DNA from 2 places in the Bradyrhizobium roseum genome. Region 1 is predicted to be linked to the other one. Evidence: predicted binding sites of a transcription regulator. Region 1 holds the regulator's gene; the other holds the start of a gene.
The links. The regulator LexA, encoded in region 1, represses DNA repair genes until DNA is damaged. The targets are predictions, from matches to a motif close to TGTTCNNNNTGTGTTCNG.
Positions count from the first base shown of each region.

Region 1 (3,267 bases):
TGCGTCGGATGCCGCCGACACCAGCGCGCGGCTGAAAGTGATCGGCGAAGTCGCCGCCGGGCGGCCGTTCGAGCGCAAGGTCGGCAAGGGCGAAGCGGTACGCATCTTCACCGGCGGCGTGATCCCCGACGGCGCAGACGCCGTCATCATCCAGGAAGACACCGCCGTCGACGGCGACCACATCACCATCACCGAAGCAGCGGTCCCGGGACGGCATATCCGCGCCGCCGGCGTCGATTTCCGCGAGGGCGACGTGCTGCTCAAGCGCGGACGCCGCCTCACCGACCGCGATCTGTCGCTCGCCGCCGGCATGAACTATCCGGAGCTGGCGGTGCGCCGCCGGCCAAAAGTCGCCGTGCTCGGCACCGGCGATGAACTGGTGATGCCGGGAACGAGCCCCGGTCCCGGCCAGATCGTGTATTCCAACGGCTATGCGTTGCGGGCCCTGGCGCGCGCTGAGGGTGCCGAGGTCGCCGATCTCGGCATTGCCGCCGATACCTTGGCCGCCACCGCGGAAGGCATCCGCCGCGCGCGCGAGCTCGAAGCCGATATCCTGATCACCATGGGTGGCGCTTCCGTCGGCGACCACGACCTCGTTAAACGCTCGCTGGAGGCCGAAGGCACCGACATGGCGTTCTGGCGCATCGCGATGCGCCCCGGCAAACCGATGATGCACGGTCGGCTGGGTGCGATGCGGGTGATCGGCCTGCCCGGCAATCCGGTCTCCTCCTATGTCTGCGGCTTTCTGTTTCTGGTGCCGCTGATTCGCGCCCTGTTGGGCCGCGACACCATCCATCACGTGCGCGAACGCGCCGTGCTGGGCCGCGACCTGGCGGCCAACGACCAGCGCGAGGACTACTTGCGCGCATGGCTCGAGGAGCGCGCCGACGGTGTGCCGGTTGCGGTAGCCGTGACCCACCAGGATTCGTCGCTGTTGGGGAATCTCGCTGCGGCACGGGCACTTGTGATACGTGCGCCGCTCGCGCCGGCTGCCGTAAAGGGCTCGCGTTGCGAATTCCTGCGGTTGCCGGACTGACGCCCCGCCGGCATCTTGAGACGGAGGCAGAACGCGTTCACCAGAAATTAAGTGGTTGCGGAACACATATCGAACATATAGTGTCCGTTCATGATTTGTTTCGACTGCTAGTGTCTGTTGTCAGGGGTTGGGGACTTCTGCGAGGGACATGACGATTCGGAACTCTAAGACGACGCCAACCCCGGGGGATTGCTCGCGATGCTTACGCGCAAACAATATGAACTTCTGCGTTTCATCAATGAACGGCTGAAGGAAGCCGGCGTTCCGCCCTCCTTCGACGAGATGAAAGACGCGCTCGACCTGCGTTCGAAATCCGGCATCCACCGCCTCATCACGGCGCTGGAGGAGCGTGGCTTCATCCGCCGCCTGCCCAACCGCGCCCGCGCCATCGAAGTCATCAAGCTGCCCGAACTGGCCGCCGCCGCCGGCAGCCGCCGCGGCTTCACGCCGAGCGTCATCGAAGGCACGCTCGGCAAGCGCACGGTCAGCGCGCCGGCTGCAGCAGACGATGGTGAGCGTCCGGTCGCGGTGCCCGTCATGGGCCGGATCGCCGCCGGTACGCCGATCGAGGCGCTGCAGACCCGCAGCCACACCATCAGCGTGCCGCCCGACATGCTCGGCTCCGGCGAACACTATGCGCTCGAAGTGCGAGGCGATTCCATGGTCGATGCCGGCATTCTCGACGGCGACATGGCGCTGATCCAGCGCAACGAGAATGCCGACACCGGCGATATCGTGGTCGCGCTGATCGACGAGGAAGAAGCCACGCTCAAGCGTTTCCGCCGCCGCGGCGCCTCGATCGCGCTGGAGCCGGCGAATGCCGCCTACGAGGTCCGCATCCTGCCGCCCAATCGGGTCCGGATCCAGGGCAAGCTGATCGGGCTGTACCGCAAATACTGAGCTGCCGTTCGCCGGCATCACCGCGACGCAAATCCAGCCCCGGTCCTTCGGCCGGGGTTTTTGCTGCGCGGCTGCGTATCGCGTTTGTGATCAGCACGCGGTGCACCGGCCGCAGAAATGCCCCGAAGCAGGAAAAGTCTCGGTGCCAAGTCCACTCTGATAGAGGCCGGTGCCTCGTTCCAGACACGGGTCTGCTATCTCAATCGAGGGAGCCATCCGATGTGTGACTACAGCCTGCATGCCGTCGCGAGCCGGCCTGCCCAGGTCGGCGAGACGCTGATCACCACTACCTTCCGCGGTACATCGACCCGCGGCTTTGCATCGGAAAGCGAACCGGCGGTCGCGGTCTGCATGCTTCCGGGCACTGAACTCGCGTTCGCCGAGGAGGTCAGATACGACAGCCGCTGGATCTGGACCCGAACCTCCGACTGGCGGGTCGGGAAATTCAATCAGATCGAAACCGAAGTGGCCGAGCGTCACCATGACGCGATCGAATTTCCGGACGGAAGCCGCGTGTTGGTGACACAACTCTGCCGCGGCCAGCGCGCGACCGTTCTGCAATTGCCGGTGACCGGGAGCGACCGCACGGCGAAGCTGACTGGAACGCCCCGAACCGAATCCACCGTCGCGCGTTAACCCCACTTCCGATCCGCCGGTTCCGGCCGGTGGATCGTCGTGGTATGTTTTCCAGGTTACGCGTCGCCGAGAGGCAATCGGTGGTCAACAAGGTTACATGGCAGAAGGCTGGACGAGTGACCGAGCCGGGGCGGTACATGTTCCGCTACGGCTGGCTCACCGTCACGGCCGACGATCTCGCGGTCTGGCAGAAATTCCCGGAGGCGTCGTTCACACTGGTCGGCCTGCCCTCGTCCCCCGATGCGCCCGAGGAATATCATCTGGGCGCGTTTGAAATACCGGCTCATCCGTCAGCGCCCGCGATCGACGAGCATTAGTTTTGTTTGACGCGTTTTCTTGACGCGACCCGGCCTCCGCTTCGCTTGAAAACGCGATGTCCTATTCATCCGCCTGCAGATCGGCTTCCGCCGGGGTGGCATCGACCGCGCGCGGCGGCACGATGCGAGGCGCCAGCACGCTGGCGTCTGCCTCTCCTTCATCGGCCGCGGCCGGCGACCACGGGCGGTCGATGCCTCTCGGCCTCGCCGCCTCGACGACAAAACCCTCCGGCCCCCGCCGCAGCGCCATCGCACCCTGCCGCCGCAGCCGGTCGGCATCGATGACCGACGCTGCACATGACGCGGGTGCCGGACGCAGCGTCACGATCAGCGCCGCGCGCTCGCAATCGTCCGCCAGCGCCTCGGGCTTGTAGGCCT
Region 1 covers NZ_CP129212.1:3,502,061-3,505,327, reverse strand. The annotation lists gene QUH67_RS16790 (molybdopterin molybdotransferase MoeA) at 1-1,036, shown strand, start outside; gene lexA (transcriptional repressor LexA) at 1,235-1,936, shown strand; gene QUH67_RS16780 (hypothetical protein) at 2,156-2,572, shown strand; gene QUH67_RS16775 (hypothetical protein) at 2,617-2,889, shown strand; gene QUH67_RS16770 (ComEC/Rec2 family competence protein) at 2,951-3,267, opposite strand, start outside.

Region 2 (3,267 bases), 3.4 Mb from region 1:
ATCCAGGCGGCGTGGCGGCCGATGCCGGTGCTTTCGAACGCGCTGACCAGAAACAGCACGCCGGCGGTCGAGATCAGCATGCCGATCCGATAGGCCGCGACATAGGACGCCATGCCGGCGGCCTGCTCGCTCTCGGGCAGGCTCTCGACGCGGAACGCATCGACCACGATGTCCTGGGTCGAGGACATGGCCGCCACCAGCAGCGCGCCCAGCGCGACGAACAGCGGCGAGCGCGCCGGATCGGTCAGCGCCAGCAGCAGGATCGCGCCGATCAAAAGCAGTTGCGAAAATACCAGCCAGCCGCGGCGGCGGCCGAACGCGCGCGTGAACAGCGGCACATGCAGCGCATCGACCAACGGCGCCCAGAGGAATTTCAGCGTGTACGGCGTCCCGACCAGCGCAAACAGCCCGATGGTGGTGAGATCGACGCCGGACTCGCGCATCCACACCAGCAGCGTCGAGCCGGAAAGCGCCAGCGGCAGCCCGGAGGAAAACCCGAGCATCAGCACGATCAGCACGCGTGGCTGCAGATAAACGGCAAGGCTCTCGCGCCAGGAGGGGGCGGGGGGCGTGGCTTTGTCGGGTGAGGCGGAGGTGGATTCCGGTGCTGTCATAGAGGGGTGTTAGCAGATATTCGAGCTTACTTCCCCTCTCCCCTTGTGGGAGAGGGTGGATCAATCGCGTGAAACGCGATTGAGACGGGTGAGGGGTTCTCTCCGCGGGCACCCTAGCCGAGAGAACCCCTCATCCGGCGCTTTGCGCCACCTTCTCCCACAAGGGGAGAAGGGAAGAAACTACTCCCCCGCCTGCAGCTTGCGCGGCACCGGGAACAGCTCGGGCGTTTCGCTGTTGGCAAGGCGGGGCGCTTCCACCGGCGTGTCTGTCTTGCTGAAATCGAGCTCCTCGATCCGGCCGGCGCGCTTTTCGATCTTGTCGGCGGAGATCAATATCTGCCGGACGTCCTCGTTGACGTCGCCAAAATGCTTTTGCAGCTTGAGCACGCGGTCGCGCAAGCGGCCGAGGTCGTCGCCGAGGTTGAGCACTTCGGTGCGGATCTGGTCGGCGGCGTCCCGCATCCGCGCGTCTTTCAGGATCTGCTGCATCACCTGGATCGCCAGCATCAACAGCGAGGGCGACACCAGCACGACGCGGGCCCGGTAGGCTTTCTGGATCACGTCGTCAAAGCCGTCATGGATTTCGGCGTAGACCGATTCCGACGGCACGAACATCAGCGCGGTGTCCTGGGTCTCGCCGGGGATGAGGTACTTTTCCGCGATGTCGTTGACGTGCTTCATCACGTCGTTGCGCAGCCGTTGCGTGGCGAATTTGCGTTCCTCGTCGCTGCGCGCGTCGTGCAGCGCGGTCATCGCCTCCAGCGGGAATTTCGCGTCGATGCAGAGCGGCCGCTGGTCGGGCAGGAACACCACGCAGTCCGGCCGCTTGCCGGTCGAGAGCGTGTACTGGAATTCGTACGCGCCCTGCGGCATGCCGTCCTGCACGATCGCTTCCATCCGCGCCTGGCCGAACGCGCCGCGCGACTGCTTGTTGGCGAGCACGTCGCGCAAGGTCGTCACCTGCGAGGTCAGGTCGGTGAGGTTCTTGTGTGCGTTGTCGATGATGCCGAGCCGCTCGTGCAGCACGCGCAGGCTGTCCATGGTGTGGCGCGTGGTCGCTTCCATCGACTGGCCGACGCGGTGCGTCACCGAATCCAGCCGCTCGTTGACCGCGCGCGTCATTTCGGACTGGCGGCCGACCAGCGCGTGTGCCATCGCGTCGACCCGCCCGGTGGATTCACTCTGCGCCCGCAGCATCTCGCTCAGCCGCTCCTCCAGCTCATCGGCGCGAATCGCCTGCGCCATCGCCAATTCCGCGCCGCGGCGGCCGGAGCGGGCGATGACGATGGCGATCGTCAGCAGCAGCAGCAAAGCCAGCGCGCCAAAACCCGTCAGGGCCTCGCCGACATGGATCGGCAGCTCGCCGACGGTGAGGAGGATTTCGTTCATGCGCGACTTGTAGCCCGATTCGCCTGCTTTCGCGAACGAAGAGGGAACGTTTATGGTAAACGACGCCTTAATTTTCGTGGTTAACGCTGCCTTAAAAATCATGGTTAACGTGGCCTTAACGGCCGCGCGGGCGGATTGACCCCGGCAAATCAGCAGCTTAAATCGCGCGTCATGGCCCTCCGAGAAATCATCATCCTGCCGGACAAGCAGCTCCGGCTGGTCTCCAAGCCCGTCGAGAAGGTGACGGCGGAGATTCGCAAGCTCGCCGACGACATGTTCGAGACCATGTACGACGCCCCCGGCATCGGGCTGGCGGCGATCCAGGTCGCGCAACCCGTGCGGCTGATCACGATGGACCTCGCCAAGAAGGACGAGAACGGCGAGATCAAGCCGAAGCCCCGCGTCTTCATCAACCCGGAAATCATCTCCTCGTCGGAGGAATTGTCGGTCTATGAGGAGGGCTGCCTTTCGATCCCCGAATATTACGAGGAGGTCGAGCGCCCGGCGCAGGTCCGCATCCGCTTCACGGATCTCGACGGCAAGGTGCACGAGGAAGACGCCGACGGGCTGTTCGCCACCTGCATCCAGCACGAGATCGACCACCTCAACGGCGTGCTGTTCGTGGACTATCTGTCGAAGCTGAAGCGCGACCGCGTGATCAAGAAGTTTACCAAGGCCGCCAAGCGCGCGGCGGAGTAAGGCTGCCGCTCTCTCAGCCGTTATGCCCGGGCCTGTCCCGGGCATCCACGTCTTTCCATCTCAGTGCAGCAAGGACGTGGATGGCCGGGCCTTCGCCGCGCCGAAGGGGCTTCGGCCCCGCAGGCGGGTCGATCCCGGCCATGACGGAGTAAGTTGAATGTGGGTAGGATACCAGTCATGCCGCTCCGCCTGATCTTCATGGGCACGCCCGATTTCGCGGTGCCGACGCTGCTCGAACTGGTGGCCCATGGCCATGAGGTCGTGGCCGTCTATACGCGTGCGCCAAAGCCGGCCGGACGCGGCATGAAGCTGCAGCCGAGCCCGGTGGAGCAGGAAGCGCGGCGGCTCGGCATTCCCGTGTTGACGCCGACGACGCTGAAGACGCCGGAAGCGCTCGACGAATTTCGCGCGCACCAGGCTGACGCCGCGGTCGTCGTCGCCTATGGCATGATCCTGCCGCAGGCCATTCTCGATGCGCCGCCGCTCGGCTGCTTCAACCTGCACGGCTCGCTGCTGCCGCGCTGGCGCGGCGCCGCCCCGATCAACCGCGCGATCATGGCCGGCG
Region 2 covers NZ_CP129212.1:6,864,970-6,868,236, reverse strand. The annotation lists gene QUH67_RS32515 (AmpG family muropeptide MFS transporter) at 1-614, opposite strand, end outside; gene QUH67_RS32510 (DNA recombination protein RmuC) at 795-2,003, opposite strand; gene def (peptide deformylase) at 2,175-2,702, shown strand; gene fmt (methionyl-tRNA formyltransferase) at 2,880-3,267, shown strand, end outside.
Region 2: QUH67_RS32510 (DNA recombination protein RmuC) is a predicted target of LexA. The motif match lies at 2,035-2,052, and genes of this name have one in related genera.